DNA from 4 places in the Pseudomonas serboccidentalis genome. Region 1 is predicted to be linked to each of the others. Evidence: predicted binding sites of a transcription regulator. Region 1 holds the regulator's gene; each other region holds the start of a gene.
What was found. Region 1 encodes FliA, which starts transcription of late flagellar genes. Its sites were predicted from a motif close to CTAAAGTTTNNNNNNNNNNNGCCGNTAA; they were not measured.
Positions count from the first base shown of each region.

Region 2: a site for FliA is predicted at 2,662-2,689, ahead of NN484_RS10965 (methyl-accepting chemotaxis protein). Genes of this name have one in related genera too.
Region 3: a site for FliA is predicted at 2,227-2,254, ahead of NN484_RS12955 (methyl-accepting chemotaxis protein). Genes of this name have one in related genera too.
Region 4: a site for FliA is predicted at 2,417-2,444, ahead of NN484_RS26840 (methyl-accepting chemotaxis protein). Genes of this name have one in related genera too.

Region 1 covers NZ_CP101655.1:4,153,752-4,158,364, reverse strand. The annotation lists gene flhF (flagellar biosynthesis GTPase FlhF) at 1-878, shown strand, start outside; gene fleN (flagellar synthesis regulator FleN) at 992-1,822, shown strand; gene fliA (RNA polymerase sigma factor FliA) at 1,819-2,559, shown strand; gene NN484_RS18985 (chemotaxis response regulator CheY) at 2,727-3,098, shown strand; gene NN484_RS18980 (protein phosphatase CheZ) at 3,117-3,905, shown strand; gene NN484_RS18975 (chemotaxis protein CheA) at 3,942-4,613, shown strand, end outside.
Region 2 covers NZ_CP101655.1:2,375,766-2,380,378, reverse strand. The annotation lists gene NN484_RS10980 (GlxA family transcriptional regulator) at 1-845, opposite strand, end outside; gene inhA (isonitrile hydratase) at 935-1,621, shown strand; gene NN484_RS10970 (CPBP family intramembrane glutamic endopeptidase) at 1,825-2,616, shown strand; gene NN484_RS10965 (methyl-accepting chemotaxis protein) at 2,719-4,284, shown strand; gene NN484_RS10960 (hypothetical protein) at 4,540-4,613, shown strand, end outside.
Region 3 covers NZ_CP101655.1:2,839,374-2,843,986, reverse strand. The annotation lists gene NN484_RS12960 (YfaP family protein) at 1-564, shown strand, start outside; gene NN484_RS12955 (methyl-accepting chemotaxis protein) at 625-2,181, opposite strand; gene NN484_RS12950 (S24 family peptidase) at 3,433-4,179, opposite strand; gene ppa (inorganic diphosphatase) at 4,399-4,613, opposite strand, start outside.
Region 4 covers NZ_CP101655.1:5,896,208-5,900,820, reverse strand. The annotation lists gene NN484_RS26845 (SRPBCC family protein) at 1-277, shown strand, start outside; gene NN484_RS26840 (methyl-accepting chemotaxis protein) at 404-2,284, opposite strand; gene NN484_RS26835 (sigma-70 family RNA polymerase sigma factor) at 2,613-3,113, shown strand; gene NN484_RS26830 (FecR domain-containing protein) at 3,113-4,114, shown strand; gene NN484_RS26825 (TonB-dependent siderophore receptor) at 4,202-4,613, shown strand, end outside.

The DNA.
Region 1 (4,613 bases):
TCGGCACCCTGGCCTGGAATCAGTTGCAGGGCAGCCGTCCGGCGCAAGCCAACCTGTATCGCCGTCTGCAACGGATCGGTCTGTCCGGCCCGTTGTCGCGTGACCTGCTGGCGATGATCACCGACATCGAAGAGCCCCGTCAGGCCTGGCGCATGCTGCTCGCGCACCTGGCGCGGATGATTGCCGTACCGGAAGTCGAGCCGCTGGAAGAGGGTGGGGTGATTGCCATGGTCGGCCCGGCCGGCATGGGCAAGACCACCACCCTGGCCAAACTCGCCGCGCGCTACGTGCTCAAGTACGGCGCGCAGAATGTCGCGCTGGTCAGCATGGACAGTTTCCGCATCGGCGCGCAGGAACAACTCAAGACCCTGGGCCGGATTCTCAATGTGCCGGTGACGCACGTTGACCCGGGCCAATCGCTGGTTCAGGCGCTGGACCCGCTGCTGCGCAAACGCGTGGTGCTGATCGATACCGCCGGCCTGCAGGCCAGCGATCCGGCACTGCGCATGCAGCTCGAAAGCCTGGCCGGTCGTGGCATCCGTTCAAAAAATTATCTGGTGTTGGCAACCACCAGCCAGAAACAGGTTCTAACCGCCGCTTATCACAGTTACAAGCGTTGCGGGCTTGCCGGCTGCATCCTGACTAAACTGGATGAAACGGCCAGCCTTGGCGAAGTGTTGAGCCTGGCGATCAGTCATGAATTGCCGGTCGCGTACCTGACCGATGGCCCACGGATTCCGGATGATCTGCATCTGCCGCGCCGTCATCAACTGGTCAGCCGCGCCGTCAGCGTGCAAATGCAGGAAGAACCCAGCGAAGAAGCCATGGCTGACATGTTCGCTGATATCTATCACAGCCCGACCAAGCAGGTTGGCTGAGGTAATGAACAGTTTTTGTACCTACATCGATGGTCTGCCATGCATTGTTCCGGTTGAGAACGCGCAGCCAGTAATGTGGCCTCCGTCTATGCAAGACAAGGTAAAGAAATAACATGGGCAGCATGCATCCCGTACAGGTGATCGCGGTGACCGGCGGCAAAGGTGGCGTCGGCAAGACTAACGTGTCAGTGAACTTGTCTCTGGCGCTGGCAGAGCTTGGCCGTCGGGTCATGCTGCTGGACGCCGACCTGGGGCTGGCGAACGTCGACGTTCTGCTGGGGCTGACCCCCAAACGTACGTTGGCCGACGTGATTGAAGGCCGCTGCGAACTGCGCGACGTGCTGTTGCAGGGTCCCGGCGGGATCCGCATCGTGCCGGCCGCTTCCGGCACCCAGAGCATGGTTCACTTGAGTCCGGCGCAACATGCCGGGCTGATTCAGGCCTTCAGCGACATCGGCGACAACCTCGATGTGCTGGTGATCGATACCGCTGCGGGTATTGGTGACTCGGTAGTCAGTTTTGTGCGCGCCGCGCAGGAAGTGCTGCTGGTGGTCTGCGACGAGCCGACCTCCATCACCGACGCCTACGCGCTGATCAAACTGCTCAACCGCGACTACGGCATGAACCGCTTCCGCGTCCTCGCCAACATGGCGCAGAGCCCGCAGGAAGGGCGCAACCTGTTCGCCAAGTTGACCAAGGTCACGGATCGTTTCCTCGACGTCGCCTTACAATACGTCGGCGCGGTGCCGTACGACGAAAGCGTGCGCAAGGCAGTGCAGAAACAGCGAGCGGTCTATGAAGCCTTTCCGCGTTCCAAGTGCGCGCTGGCGTTCAAGGCGATCGCGCAGAAGGTCGATACCTGGCCGCTGCCTGCCAACCCACGCGGTCATCTTGAGTTTTTCGTCGAGCGCCTCGTGCAGCAAACAGCAGGGCCTGTGTTATGACCGCGAGCGGTATGAATTACTACAAGAAGTCGGCACGTGACGCGCAGTACGAGTTGATCGAGCGTTACGCGCCACTGGTCAAGCGCATTGCCTATCACCTGCTGGCGCGCTTGCCGGCGAGTGTGCAGGTCGAAGATCTGATTCAGGCCGGAATGATCGGCCTGCTTGAAGTCTCGACCAAATATGACGCCAGCAAAGGCGCCAGTTTCGAAACGTACGCGGGCATTCGAATCCGCGGCGCGATGCTCGATGAAGTGCGCAAAGGGGATTGGGCGCCACGCTCGGTTCACCGCAACACCCGTATGGTCAGCGACGCAATTCGCTCAATTGAAGCTAAAACCGGCCGTGATGCTAAAGATCACGAGGTTGCGGCCGAACTCCAATTGAGTCTCGACGATTACTACGGGATTTTGAATGACACGCTGGGCAGCCGGCTGTTCAGTTTCGACGACCTGTTGCAGGACGGCGAACACGAAGGGCTGCACGAGGATGGCGCCAGTGCTCATCTTGAGCCGTCACGCGATCTGGAGGATGAACGCTTCCAGGCCGCGCTGGCGGACGCGATTGCCAATTTGCCGGAGCGTGAGCGACTGGTGTTGGCGCTGTACTACGACGAAGAGCTGAACCTCAAGGAGATCGGTGAAGTCCTTGGCGTCAGTGAATCGCGGGTCAGCCAGTTACACAGCCAGTGCGCGGCCCGCTTGCGGGGGCGTTTGGGGGAGTGGCGAGCGCGCTGAAGGCAGTGTGGGGACACTGCGAACGAGGCTGGTGCGGTGATGAACGGCACCGGTCTTGCTCTGTTGTGCTCCAGACAGTCATCGAGTGCTTTGCCGGATTGATTGAAATGGCGCGTCCAGGTGCTGGGCGCGTTTAAGACTGCTTGGAGGTCGAATTGGACAAGAACATGAAAATCCTCATCGTTGATGACTTCTCAACGATGCGGCGGATCATCAAGAACCTGCTGCGTGATCTGGGGTTCACCAACACCGTCGAGGCCGACGATGGCACCACTGCCATTCCGGTGCTCAACAGCGGAAGCATCGACTTTCTGGTAACGGACTGGAACATGCCGGGCATGACCGGTATCGACCTGCTGCGCCACGTGCGTGCCGATGAAAAACTCAAGCACCTGCCGGTGCTGATGGTGACGGCAGAAGCCAAGCGCGAGCAGATCATCGAGGCCGCTCAGGCCGGCGTGAACGGCTACGTGGTCAAACCTTTCACGGCTCAGGCGCTGAAAGAAAAAATCGAGAAGATTTTCGAACGCATCGGCTGATGAACGCGCGGGGGAGCTATGGAGCATAACGAATCTTCACAGGGCGATTTCGAATCGACCCTGAAAAAACACGCGGTCGAACTGGTCGAGAGCCTTGAAAAAGGCAGGTTCGGCGACGCGGTGCAACTGATCCATGAGCTCAATCAGACCCGTGACCGCGGCCTGTATCAGGAAGTAGGCAAGCTCACACGCGAACTGCACAGTGCGATCGTCAACTTCCAGATCGATCCGCACATGCCGCAGGCCGAGGAAGTGTCGCAAATCACCGACGCCACCGAACGCCTGGGCTATGTGGTCAAGCTGACCGAAGCCGCGGCCAACCGCACCATGGATCTGGTGGAAAGCGCCACCCCGGTGGTCAATGGCCTGGCTGAAGAAGCCCAGGCCCTGAGCACCGATTGGGGCCGCTTCATGCGTCGCGAGGTCGGGGCTGAAGAGTTCCGCGAACTGGCGCGCCGGGTCGACGGCTTTCTTTCGCGCAGCAGCACGGACAACCGTGCGGTGTCGAGCAACCTGAACGACATCCTGCTGGCTCAGGACTACCAGGACCTGACCGGTCAGGTGATCAAGCGCGTGACCCAACTGGTCACCGAAGTCGAAAGCAATTTGCTCAAACTCGTGCTCATGGCCAGTCAGGTGGACCGCTTTGCGGGCATCGAACATGACCGCGCCGCGATGCTTGCAGAAAAAGATCCACAAAAACATCTCTCGCAGGGTGAAGGTCCGCAGATTCATGCCGATAAACGAGAAGACGTTGTGTCCGGTCAGGACGATGTGGACGATTTGCTATCCAGCCTTGGATTTTGAGTTTTAGGTTTTTAGACCTGTAGGAGCACCCCATTAATGAGCTTCGGCGCCGATGAAGAGATCCTTCAGGATTTCCTGGTTGAGGCCGGCGAGATTCTTGAGCAACTGTCCGAACAACTGGTCGAGCTGGAAAGCCGTCCGGATGATGCTGATCTGCTCAACGCAATTTTTCGCGGTTTCCATACTGTAAAAGGGGGCGCCGGCTTCCTTCAGCTCAACGAGCTGGTGGAGTGCTGTCACATCGCCGAAAACGTGTTCGACATCCTGCGCAAGGGTGAGCGTCGCGTTGATGCAGAACTGATGGACGTGGTGCTCGAAGCACTGGACGCAGTGAACAGCATGTTCAGCGAAGTCCGTGAGCGTGCACCGATCACGGCAGCCACCCCGGAACTGCTGGCCGCGCTGGCGCGTCTGGCCGAGCCACAATCGGCCGACGAAGCCCCGGCTTCTCCGGTGGCCGAGATGATCGAAGAGCTGGTCGTCGAAGGCGATTCCGGCGATTCGGGCGACATCACCGATAACGAATTTGAACAGTTGCTGGATTCGCTGAACGCCGCCAAGGCCGAAGCCGAAGCCCCGACCGCTGCTGCACCTGCGCCGGCTGCCGAAGCAGCTGCCGGCGATGAAATCACCGACGCCGAATTTGAGTCGTTGCTCGATCAGTTGCACGGCAAAGGCCAGTTCGCGGCGGACGCCGTTGCACCGACA
Region 2 (4,613 bases), 1.8 Mb from region 1:
AACGGCAGCCCGGTGTCGCTGAGCAAGCGCCGGGCGGTTTCGACGCGGATCAGTTCGATGGCGCGGGCCGGGGTCTGGCCGGTGTCGGCGCGGTAGTGCCGCACGAAACTGCGTTCGCTCATGCCGGCCTGTTCGGCGAGGGTCGGCACGCCAAGGTCGCAGGTGAGGTTTTCGGCAATCCACGCGTGCAGGTCATCGAAACGATTGCCCTGATTTTGCAACGCCAGGGTCACGCTGAATTGCGACTGACCGCCCGGGCGTTTGAGGAACACCACCAGATGCCGGGCGACGTCGAGGGCGATGTCGCGCCCCAGATCCTCCTCGACCATCGCCAATGCCAGATCGATGCCGGCGGTGACGCCCGCCGAGGTCCAGACCGGGCCGTCGTTGATGAAGATCGGATTGGCTTCGACCTGCAGTTTCGGATGCTGACGCGCCAGTTGCTCGCAACGGGTCCAGTGGGTGACCACGCGACGCCCGTCGAGCCAGCCGCTGGCGGCCAATAGAAAAGCGCCGGTACACACCGAGGCCACGCGTCGGCATTTCGCCGCGTGCTCACGCACCCAGTCCACCAGCGCCAAGTCCTCGGCCGCCGGGTAAATGCCCCAGCCACCGGCGATGATCAAGGTATCGCTGGCCTGCTGCGGCAACGGCTCGGCGAGCACCGCCAGCCCGGCTGACGACATCACCGCCCCGGCCTCACTGGCAATCACCGACGGTGCATACGGCACGGGCAAGCCGCGCTGGCGGGCGATGTCGTTGGCCGAGGCGAACACTTGCAACGGGCCGGTGACGTCGAGGATCTGCATGTTGGCAAACGCGAGTACGTGAATGGCTTTGGGCATTTGGCGTAATTCGTGGGGTTATTGGCGTATACGCCAGAACCTACGCGCCTACAGTGAAGCCGTCCACCCCTCAAATGGAGAAATACACCATGACGTTGCAGATCGGTTTTCTGTTGTTTCCACAGGTGCAGCAACTGGACCTGACCGGTCCTTATGACGTGCTGGCCTCGCTGCCGGACGTGCAGGTGCACCTGATCTGGAAAGATCTGGTGCCGGTCACCGCCAGCACCGGCCTGCTGCTGAAACCGACCACCACCTTCGACGACTGCCCGGATCTGGATGTGATCTGCGTGCCCGGCGGCGCGGGTGTCGGCCCGTTGATGGAGGACGAGCGCACGCTGAGTTTCATCAAGCGTCAGGCGGCGCAGGCCAAGTATGTGACGTCGGTGTGCACCGGTTCGCTGGTGCTTGGCGCCGCCGGGTTACTGCGTGGCAAGCGCGCAACCACGCACTGGGCCTATCACGAACTGCTGCCAAAACTCGGCGCGATCGCGGTGCAGGACCGGGTGGTACGCGACGGCAATCTGTTTACCGGTGGCGGGATTACGGCGGGGATCGATTTTGCATTGGTGCTGGCCGAGGAACTGGTGGGGGCCGATGCGGCGCAGTTGATTCAACTGCAACTGGAATATGCGCCGGCGCCGCCGTTTGAATCGGGCAGCCCGGATACGGCACCGAGCGCGATCGTCGATGAGGCCCGTGATCGTGCAGCGGCATCGTTGAAGACACGCACGGCAATTACTGAACGAGCAGCAGTGAAACTCAATTTGAGCTAAACCTCCTTCGTTCAATGTAGGAGCTGCCGCAGGCTGCGATCTTTTGACTTTGTTTTGAAGATCAACATCAAAAGATCGCAGCCTGCGGCAGCTCCTACAGGGAGGATTGCGGCGTGTCACAGTTTCCCGCCACACCTTTACTTGTCCCCAGGCCCCCACCCGTGTAGAAAGCCCTTCCACAGAATTCTGCACAAGGACTTTCGATGAAGGTGTTGCCATGGCTCTATCTGGCACTTCTCAGCCTCGGTTATGGATTGGCGTTGAGCTTCGGCCAACTCGGCTGGCTCGCGCTGATCTCCTTCGGATTGTTGCTGGTGGCCGGTTTCGCCGTGCGCCAACAGCAGGTGCCGGTGGCGCGGGTGCTGGGGCACGCTCTGTTTATCTTCCTCGCCCTGTCGCTGGCGCTGCACTGGTTGCCGGGGTTCGACAACGGCCGGGCCATCGCCCCGCTGCGGTTCACCGATGACGCCGTGCCGTTCGCGATGTACCTGAACCTGGACAAACCCTTGCTCGGCTTCTGGCTGTTGCTGGCCTGCCCATGGATTGTCGCGGCGCGCTCGCTGCGTCTGACGGCCTGCGCCAGCGTCCTCGCCCTGGCGTTGAGCGCAGTCCTGGCACTGGGCGGCGCGCTGTTGTTCGGCATGATTGCCTGGGCGCCGAAGTGGCCCGATCAGGCGTGGCTGTGGCTGCTGAACAATCTGTTGCTGGTGACACTGGTCGAGGAAGCACTGTTTCGCGGCTATATACAGGGCGGTTTGAGCCGCCTGTTCAAGCACCTGCCCCACGGCGATAACCTCGCCCTGCTACTGGCGTCGCTGATCTTTGCTCTGGCGCATCTGGGCGCGGGATGGCACTGGGTGCTGCTGGCGGGTCTGGCGGGTGTCGGCTATGGTCTGGCCTACCGTTTTGGTGGCCTTGCTGCGGCGATCGCCACGCACTTTGGGCTGAACCTGCTGCATTTTGCGCTGTTCACCTATCCGATGCTGGCCGGTTGAAGCAAGAGCGGTTTTGCGACGCCGTACTTATATCTGAAAAAAAACTTCAATAATTTCCTGGCAGCGCCGACAACCTTTCAAAGCCTTGCGGATTGAAAAACCATGCGTAATAACCAGCCCATTACACAACGCGAACGGACTTTCCCGGCTCAGCAGCGGTTGATTTCCACAACCGACGCCAAGGGCGTGATCACCTACTGCAACGACGCTTTCGTCGAAATCAGCGGGTTTTCGCGTGAAGAGCTGATCCGTGCGCCGCACAACCTGGTCCGTCACCCAGACGTGCCGGCGGCGGTGTTTTCGCACATGTGGGGCACACTGAAACAAGGCTTGCCATGGATGGGCATTGTCAAGAACCGCTGCAAGAGCGGTGATCACTACTGGGTTAACGCCTACGTGACACCGGTGTTCGACGGCAGTCAGGTGATCGGTTACGAGTCGGTGCGGATCAAACCCACCGCCGAACAGATCCGCCGCGCCGAAGCGCTCTACCAACGCATCAACCAGGGCAAGTCGGCGATCCCTTCCAGCGACAAATGGCTGCCGGTGCTGCAGGACTGGCTGCCGTTCATTCTGGTCAGCCAGCTGAGCTTCGTGATCGGCGCGACCCTGAACTCGCAATGGGGCTTCGCCCTCGCCGCCGGTCTGTCGGTTCCGCTGGGCCTGATGGGCCTGCAATGGCAGCAGCGCGGGCTCAAACGCCTGCTGCGCCTGGCTGAGCAGACCACGTCCGACCCGCTGATCGCGCAGATGTACACCGACAGCCGTGGCGCCCAGGCGCGTCTGGAAATGTCGATCCTCAGCCAGGAAGCGCGTCTGAAAACCTGCCTGACCCGTCTGCAGGACACCGCCGAACACCTGACCGATCAGGCCAAACAGTCCGACACCCTGGCGCACAACAGCTCCAGCGGCCTGGAACGTCAGCGCGTGGAAACCGAACAGGTCGCCACCGCCGTCAACCAGATGGCCGCGACCACTCAAGAAGTGGCGAGCCATGTACAGCGCACCGCCGACGCCACCCAGGAAGCCAATCGCCTGACCGGTCGCGGCCGCGACATCGCCGGCGAAACCCGTGAAGCCATCCAGCGTCTGTCGGTGGTGGTCGGCGAAACCGGCCTGACCGTCACTCAACTGGCCAAGGACAGCGACGAAATCGGCGGTGTGGTCGACGTGATCAAGGGCATTGCCGACCAGACCAACCTGCTCGCCCTCAACGCCGCCATCGAAGCCGCACGTGCCGGCGAGATGGGCCGAGGTTTTGCCGTGGTGGCTGACGAAGTGCGTCAACTGGCGCAGCGCACCAGCGAATCCACCGGGCAGATCCATGCCCTGATCGCCAAGCTGCAGCAGACTGCAAGCAGCGCCGTGCAAACCATGGAAGCCGGACACCGCCAGGCGGAAGAAGGTGTGGCGCGGGTGCTGGAAGCGGATCAGGCACTCGTCGGTATCAGCGAAGCGGTAGCCAACATCACCGACATGACCACACAGATTGCGGCGGCGACCGAAGAGCAAAGTGCGGTGGCTGAGGAGATCAGCCGCAACATCAGCAACATTTCGGAACTGGCGGATCAGACTTCCGAGCAAGCGCATAACTCGGCGTTGCTGAGTGAAGAGCTGACCAAGACTGCCAATACGCAGTATTCGTTGGTGGAGCGGTTTAACCGCTAAAAGCAAAAGATCGCAGCCTTCGGCAGCTCCTACAGGAACCTGCATTCCAATGTAGGAGCTGCCGAAGGCTGCGATCTTTTGATCTTGCTGGTCCCTCCCCAAAAAACCGGGCAGCGAAAGCTTCCGGTTTTTTTATTGCTTGCGCTACCTGTCAGATCTGACAGTAGACGAACATCTGTTCGAGCGGGTATCAAGAGAAACCGTAATTGCAGTCGGTTGTAACACCTCCTCTTACTCGAAAAGGCAGGTATGACAATGACCACTCAAGTTATTTTTCTCCCGAAAGAAAAGCCACTAGTGCTAGTGCGCGATGACACATTTCAATGGAG
Region 3 (4,613 bases), 1.3 Mb from region 1:
CCCGGCCGACTGATCGTCAATGGCGTCAGCATGCCGCTGAAAATCGATGACAGCGGCCGTTTCGACCGCCCGTTCTCCTTCCCCAACGGCAGCAACAGCGTCGAAGTGCGTAGCCCCGACGGCCAGCAGCGCCACCGCACCCAGTTCCTCAACGCCAGCGGCGGCGCCACCCCGGCGAAACTGCGCGTACTGCTGGCCTGGGACAGCGACGGCACCGATCTCGACCTGCACCTGATTACCCCCGACGGCGCCCACATCTGGTACGGCGACCGCACCGCCCCCAACGGCGCAGCGCTCGACGTCGACGTCACCACCGGCTACGGCCCGGAAATCTTCGCCATGCCGGCGCCGATCAAGGGCCAGTATCTGGTGTATGTGAACTACTTCGGCGGTGGGTATCGCGGGGATGACGAGGGCGACGATGAGGCTGTGCAGCCGCTGACCACGGCGCAGGTGACGGTGATTACCGAGGAAGGTACGCCAAGCGAGAAGATGGAGACGTTTATCGTGCCGATGCGGGCGGTGGGGGAGTTGACGTTGGTGAAGTCGTTCAGCTATCCGTGAATTTACTCTCGACGGAGTGAGGTCGGGCGCCGCCAGGAGCGGGCAGCGCCTGCCTAGGGCTCATACTTTGAAACGGCCAACCAGACCTTCCAGCTCATGCCCCAGCCGCGCCAGTTCAATACTCGACGACGCGGTTTCTTCACAGGTACTTGCCGTCTGATCTGAAATGTCGCGAACGTTGATTACGCTGCGATTGATTTCCTCGGTTACGGCACTTTGCTGATCCGCCGCGGTGGCGATCTGCTGATTCATCGACTGGATAATGGATACCTTGGCGGTGATGTTTTCCAAGGCGTTGACGGCGCGATGGGTAAAGTCCACGCTGCTTTCGCTCAGCAGCAGGCTGCTGTCCATGCCTGAAGCGACGGCGTGAGTGCCGCTTTGCACACCGGCGACCAGATTTTCAATTTCTTCAGTGGAGCGCTGGGTGCGCAAGGCCAGATTACGCACCTCATCGGCAACCACTGCGAAACCGCGACCTGCCTCTCCTGCGCGAGCCGCTTCAATGGCGGCATTGAGCGCCAGCAAGTTGGTTTGCTGGGCTACGGCCTTGATCACATCCAGCACACCGCCAATTTTGTCGCTTTGTTCCTGAAGGTGGCGTACAGCCTCTGCCGAGCGGTTGAGTTCTTCCGCCAGACGTTTGATCTGAGCGATGGCATCACCGACGATCTGCTCCCCCTCGCAGGCTTGCTGATCTGCGACAGTGGCGGCAGCCGACGCCTCTTCGGCATTGCGTGCGACGTTTTGCACGGTGGCGGTCATTTCGTTCATTGCAGTGGCAACGTGATCAGTCTCGACTTTCTGATTGTTCACGCCTGTATTCGTTTGCTCGGTAATGGCCGATAGCTGTTCGGCAGCGCTTGCTACCTGGATGACACCGGCCCGAATACCGTCGATCAGTTCATGCAGGTTGAGCGTCATCCGGTGTAGACCCGATTGCAACAGGCCCAACTCATCACGCCGATCAACCTGAACCTGGTGGCTTAAATCACCTTCGGCAATGCGATTGACCGCCTCAAGTGTGCCGCGTAGCGGGGTGACGATCTGTCGAGTAATCACCCATGCCGCCAGTGTGCCGAGCAGCAAAGCCAGGGCGGCTACAAGGCTCAGCAGGGTTTTGGCGGACTCGGCATCGGTCGCGCGCTTGGCGTTTTGCGAATCAATGAGTTTTTGCGTGGTGTCGAGCAACTGATCGCCCAACTGCCCCATTCGTTTGAACATGGGGGCCTGATCAATGTTGGGCCTGACCAGTTCTTGCAGCAGTTGTCCATATTCCGTCGCTGCGCTGATCTGTTGCTGAATCAGCTCGTGATCTACCGGTACGATGAATTCTCCTTTGATACTGGTCAGGTGGGCCAGCAGGCTATCCAGCGTTTGCTGCAAGGGGCGATAGGCATCCGGTTGAGGATTGCCACCTATGCGTAAACGAATGATTCGCAAGTCTTTCGTGTAATTACTGACTTGAGCAATCTTTTCGATCTTGATGCCACGCTCGGTCAGTGCGTTAACCGCATACCAGCCGGAGGCTGCGATTAACAACGTAAGTCCTAATACCAGTCCAAACCCCAGACTAAGTTTAGCGCTGACACGGATATCGCTGATCCAGCCGAACATAAGGACTCCAGGTAATGATGGGTTTAGATTGATCTTGGTGTTCTGATGTCGACCCTGAGTCGTGAATCTTTAACTTTGCGGCTGCTATTAATTGTGGGGCGAGTAATTTTTAATCTGTTGGTCAGAAAAATATTCAGCGTCGCTGCTACATGATGTCGGGTAACTGAAAGGTTACAGCTTAAAGCCCGCCTGAGTTGTGAGCGCTCTTCGGCGGTTGGCCAAAGACATCAAAGGAAGATAAAACAACATGCCTCATTCTTTAGTCGAATAGGCAGAGTTGTCGTGATCTGGATAGCCCGGATTCGCGGACTTTCCTGCGGAATCAGCTGCTGTAACGATTAGATGTGAACCAGCTGCTTCAGGTAAAAAAACAGTTGATCCTGACAGGCTCTGTAGTGGCCTTCGAGCTTTTCCACTTCCCACATTCGAGCTAGCCACACGTCATCACATGCTGCATTTATTTGATTGACTGTAGTTTTCCAAGCGATGCGCGCACTGTCTATGGCGTGGAGTAATTGCAGTAGTTTCTCATCTATTGGTATCGTACCCAGCGGGTATTGGCTCAAAGACATTTTAGTTCCAAAACTAACTGGTGGTCGGATTGGCTTTTGTGGTGGGTACTATAATCGCTGGTGTCAACGGGCCAGTATTCGACTAATGGCTAAGAGGGTTTATAAATATTGAGTGTTTTTAGTTTCGGTTATTCACAGGACTTATTCTTGTTTGCGGGCAATCTGGATGGGCGGTGACTTTTTAAAAGTTGACCCGCGATGGGGATTTGCCTGATTCGTTTCAGCGCGGTCAGCCAAGTAACAAACCCATGCTGGTTGTACTTCGCGTTAATTTATCGATGCGACGGATCGGGGGGGTACGCCAGCAGATTTTGATCGTCAGAAGCATCTGGCCTGGTTTTCTGCGGGCATTAAAAAGCCGGCTTGTGGCCGGCTTCTCGGGGACTGGCTTGGTTTATTTTTGGTAAACCGCGTCAGCCTTCAAAACGTACACCCGGATCTGCGTCCGGCTGTGGGACTTGGTCAGATGTTGGTCTGCCGCGTCAGGCGTCATCTGAGCCGCGAGAGCGGGTCGATGCGCAAATGTGGGGCGCAGGATACTGAGTTTTGTTGGGGATTCCCAGCCTGAAGTGCGGTTTAGAGCGATCTCAGTCGAACAAATTCGAGATTTGTACCGATTATGAGGGCCTCATCGCAAGCAGGCTCACTCCTACAGGGGAGGGCGCGGCTCGGGAGGGGGTCAAAGAAACGGAACCACCGGTCGGCGTTTGCCCAGGGTAGACCACCAGAATACCCAGCCCAGAATATGTATTCGCTGCTCATCGATCTGCGCCGCGCGGAAGATTTCGTCCGGGTGTTCGGCGCTGTTGTGGCTGCGCAGGCGCAGGGCGTTGCCGGGCATGCGGTGCAGGTATTTGATGCGCAGCATGCCGTCGTGTTCGATGGCGTAGATTTCGCCGTCGACCACTTGGGTCAGGCCGCGGTCGATGCCGACGATGGAACCGTCTTCGATGCGTTCGCCCATGCTGTTGCCGATCATGTGCGCGCAGATGGCGTCGGTGTGGCGGATTTCCAGTTGGTCGAGGTGGGCGCGGGGCAGGCGGATGGTGTGCTCGGGGTCGAGGATGACGTGGGTTTTGCCGGCGCCGGTGGTGAGCGGTGTTTCCTTGAAGAACGGCAGTTCGATGTCGTTGGGATCGATGACCGTGTAGACGCCACGGATGGCCTGGGCGTCGAAGGTGTCGCCGTTGCTGGCAGGGGTTTGCAGGCGGGGTGACTCTTTGGTGCCTTCGCCGGTTTTCAGCCAGTCGCTGTTGACCGACAGCAGGCGCGAGACTTCCTCCATGCGATACGCCGGGACACCCCGGGTGTACCAGTTATGAATGTTTTGGGCTTCCGTGCCCCAGAACTTTGCGAATCCGGTGGTGGTGATGTTCGCTGCTTCCAGGAGTGCCTTGAATCTTGGACCGCTAGTGTTCTTTCTCATAAACACGGAGTCTACGGGCGCGCTAGAGCGGTTTGAATAAACTGGGTGTTCAAAAAACGGCTGTATTTTGCGACTGGATGTAAGACGTGCTTGTGGGAAATTACACACCTTCAAACTTTTCTGTAGTCCGTCGTAAACACGCTGTTTAAGCCGCTTTTCCGGGGCGAAAAAAAACCCGGATCAACCGGGTTTTTTCAAGCGTATCGCAGGTCGTGCAGCTTAGCCCTTGTAGGCAGCAACCGACTTGGTGATCGCGTCGCGAGCGGCGTCAGCGCCAGCCCAGCCTTCGATCTTGACCCACTTGCCTTTTTCGAGATCTTTGTAGTTCGCGAAGAAGTGCTCGATCTGCTGAATCAGCAGTGGCGGCAGGTCGGTGTATTCCTTCACGTCGACGTACAGCTGGGACAGCTTGTCGTGTGGGACTGCGATGACTT
Region 4 (4,613 bases), 1.7 Mb from region 1:
ATTTTTCAAGGACGGCAACGTGGTAGTCGAGCAACTCAACTCCCGCGATGAGCAGGCGCGGGCCATGACCTGGACCACGATCTACAACACCCTGGGGGTGGCCAATCTGTGGGCGGCGATGAATGTGGAGTCGCTGGGGGCGGGGAAGTCGCGGGCGACCTGGACGATCATTGCCGAACCGGCTTCAGGGGGGGAAGAAGCGCTGCCGGGGTTCAAGGATTTTGTGCAGGGGTTTGCTGATGATGCGATGGGGAATGTTTTGAAGCTGTTTGTTTAAGGCTTCAGTTCGGCGGTGACTGATCCACCGCTATCGCGAGCAGGCTCACTCCTACAGTTGGAATGCGTTCCCCTGTAAGAGTGAGCCTGCTCGCGATGAACGATAACGCGGTCTTCAATCTGAAGATCAGATTTTGAAACTATCAACCAACTGCTTCAACCGGTTGGCCTGCTGCGACAAGGCATCACAATCCTTCAACGTCTCGTTGAGGTTGGCGACGCTCTGCTGGTTCAACAGGTTGATCTGGTTGACGTCGACGTTGAGGGTTTCCACCACGGCGGTCTGCTCTTCGGTCGCGGCAGCCACCGACTGGTTCATGCCGTCGATCTCGCCGATGCGCTGGGTCACGCTGACCAGTCGCAGACCGGCCTGGTTCGCCACTTCCACGCTTTCTTCGCTGGACGCCTGACTGGCGTTCATGGTGGTCACCGCTTCACGCGAGCCGACCTGCAACGAAGTGATCATCTTGTGGATCTCTTCCGCCGACTCCTGGGTGCGATGGGCGAGGTTGCGCACTTCGTCCGCCACCACCGCAAAACCACGTCCGGCTTCGCCGGCACGCGCCGCTTCGATCGCCGCGTTGAGCGCCAGCAGGTTGGTCTGCTGCGAGATGCCTTTGATCACATCGAGAATGTGGCCGATGTTGTCGGTGCTGGCATTCAGGGTTTCGATCTGGGTGCACGACAGGCTGATCTTCTGCGACAGCTCGGTCATGGCCTGGATGGTTTGCTCAACCACCTGACGGCCGTCATCGGCCTGCTCGCTCGCGCCGCTGGCGTGTTGCGAAGCATCGGCGGCGTTGCGGGCGATTTCCTGAGTGGCGGCGCCCAACTGGTTGATCGCGGCAGCCACGCTGTTGGTGCGTGCGCTTTGTTCGTCGGAACCGATGATCGAGGCGTTGGACGACGCCATCACCCGTTGCGACAGGTCGTGCACGTGACGGGTGGCTGACGACACTTCGGAAATCGACGCGTGAATCCGTTCGACGAACTGGTTGAACGAGCTGCCCAGTTCCGCGAACTCATCCTTGCCTTCCACGACCAGACGACGGGTCAGGTCGCCTTCGCCCTGGGCGATGTCCTGCATCGCACGACCCATGGTGGTCAGCGGACGCATCAACACATTGATCAGCAGGCTCAGCAGCAGCGCAATCGCGGCGACCGCAACGAACATGGCGATCAGCGCCGAAGTACGGAATTGGCTGAGAGCGGCGTAGGCCTTGTCGCGATCGATCGACAGACCGATGTACCACTGGGCATTCGGTAAATCGCTGACCGGGGTGAACGACAGGATGCGTTCCTGACCATTGAGCACCACGTTCTGGTTGCCCTTCTCGATGCGCACGCTGGCGTTCGGGTAGATGTCCTTCAGGTTCTTCATCACCTGATCCTTGTCCGGGCTGACGATCACCTGACCGTCGGCGCTGACCAGGAACGCATGACCCAAGCCACCGAAGTCCACCGAGTTGATGATCTTCACCAGGGTTTCCAGGCTCAGGTCACCACCGACCACACCGAGCAGCTCGCCGTCCTTCTTCACCGGCATGGCGATGGTCACCACCAGACCACCGACGGCGGCCATGTAAGGCGGGGTCAGCATGGTCTTGTCGGCGGCGACGGCTTGCTTGTACCAGGGGCGCTGACGCGGGTCGTAGCCGTCTGGCATTTTCGCGTCCGGGCGCTGGGTGAATACACCGTTGGCCTGGCCGACGTAGGTGAACTGGAAGTTCGAGGTGAAGGCCGGTTGATCGACCAGCCCCGGGAAGTCGGCGTTCTTGCCCTGATGGGCAACGTTCTGCGCGAGGTTTTCCAGCACCAGAATCCGCCCGCTCATCCAGTTCTGCACGCTGCTGGCGGTCAGATCGCCGGCCTGCTGCACGGAGGACTGGAGGTTCTGGCGAATGGTGTTTCGCTGCAGATAGTCGTTGTAGAGGGTGAACAAAGCGAAAGCCAGGACCACGACGCCCGAGGCGGCCAACAGGATTTTATGGCTGAACTTGAGATTCATTTCATGGGACTTCTTATGCAAAAGTGGGGATGCGTTCCGGGATGCAACATTCCATGTAGCTCCAAATATCCAATAGTTGGCAGGCAGCGTTCTGATGGCTGCTCTACTTTGGTGCACGCATGTCTCACCAGTCTGTCGGCACCGTTCGCAGAAATCTTAGGGCTGTGTGGGAAATGCACGGCATTTCTGTCAGATTCCCGCCGAACGGCGCGCCAGAGCGTTCGCCTTGAGTTTTTCAAGAACGTTATTCGAGTGGAGGTTGCAAAATTTCCAGCCCTTGATAAAAATGCGACTAATTATCATTTGTGACGTCCGGGCTGTCGCGTTCATGTCCTCACCTGAGTTTGCAGTGCAGGCGCTTTACAGTAGTCATCACGGCTGGCTCAACGCCTGGCTGCGGGCGCGGCTGGGCAATGCCGCGGACGCGGCGGATCTGGCGCAGGACACGTTCGTGCGCCTGTTGCAACGCACCGAACGCCTGGAGCTCAAGGCGCCGCGCGCTTTTTTGCGTACCATCGCCCGCGGTCTGGTAATCGACCATTGGCGCCGTGAAGAAATCGAACGCGCCTATCTCGAAGCCATCGCCCACTTGCCCGAAGCCGAAACCCCGAGTGCCGAGGCCCGCGCCCTGGTAATCGAATTGCTCGAAAGCGTCGCGCGCATGCTCGAAGGCCTGCGGCCGAAAGTGCGTCAGGCGTTTCTGCTGGCGCAGTGCGAAGGTTTGACCCACAAGCAGATCGCCGAGCAGATGGGTTTGTCGCTGCGCTCGGTGGAGCGTTACGTCGCCGATGCGCTGTATCACTGCTACGTGTTGCGGTACGCAAGCTGATGCCTGTGGATAACGTCTCGGCCGGACGCCGCGCCGAACCGCCGCAACAGGTGGTCAAACAAGCCATTCATTGGCTGCTGCGGCTGCGCAACAACCACGGCAATGCGCGCCTGAGTCGCCAGTGCGAAGCCTGGCGCGCCGAACATCATGAGCATGAACTGGCCTGGCAGCGCGTGCAGTCGCTGCAGGCTGAACTGAGCCATAACCTGCGCGCAGTACCCAGTGCACAGGTGGCGCTCAATACTCTGGAAAACAGTGCGCAGGGACTCGGACGGCGCCAGGCCTTGAAGCTGTTGTCCGGTGCCTTGCTGATGGGCTCCGCCGCGTGGCTGGCCAAGGACACCTCTGCCTGGCAGCAGTGGCGCGCCGACTACGCCACGGCGACCGGCGAGCGTCGCGGCTTCCAGTTGCCCGACGGCACGCGGATCGAACTCAACACCGCCAGCGCAGTGGATCTGGATTACACCGCGCAACAGCGGCTGATCAAACTCACCCGCGGCGAAATCATCGTCACGTGCGGCGGTAACGATGAAGGCGCGGCGTTCAACCGAGCGCTTCGCGTGCAAAGCCGTCACGGCATTTATGAACCGACCAATGCCCGCTTCATTCTGCGTCAGGACAGCGATTGCACGCGGCTGAGCGTCACCACCGGGAGCGTCGCCATCCACAGCGGCGGAGCCTCGTTTGAGGCGCTCGCCGGGCAGACCTACCTGATCGACCACCACCAGGTACGCCCGGCGCCGCCACTGGATATGGACGCGGGCGCATGGGTCGACGGTTTGATCGTGACTCGCAACATACGCCTGGGCGATTTTCTCAACGAGGTCGGACGTTATCGGCAGGGTTTCGTGACGTGTGCGTCGGCCGTGGCTGATCTGCGCCTGTCCGGGGTGTTCCGCCTGGAGGACACCGACAAGCTGCTGGCCATCCTGCCGCAGACCCTGCCGGTGCAATTGCGTTATCGCACCCGTTGGTGGGTCACGCTGGAGCCAGTGGCCTGAAATTATTTTGGCGGGTTTTCGCGGCAAGTCCGGCTTGGTCAGTAAGTACTTCAACTCAGCCTTTGCGACTTGCCACGGAAACCTACAATGACGGTCCGCATCACCTGTAAGAAACCGCTGCATTTCACTGCCGAATCGGGCCTGTTGCGCCACGCCATTCGCGCCGCCCTGCTCTCCACTGTTTTGGGTGCAAGTGTGCTGCCCGGCCTGAGCTTCGCCGCCAATGCCAGTGAGACCAGCAGTCAGCGCTACAACATCGCCGCCGGCCCGCTGGGCGAAGCGCTGAACCAGTTTGCACGCCAGGCCGGCATCACCTTGTCGATGACCCCGCAGCAAACGCAGGGGCGGCAGTCTCCCGGCGTGCAGGGCGAATACTCAACGGATCAGGCGTTGAGCCATTTGCTCAGTGGCTCGGGTCTGGAGGCGGTCAGCCGGGACGGTAACAGCTACATTCTGCATTCAGTCAGCGACAGCGCCGCCCTGGCGCTGCCGACCACCG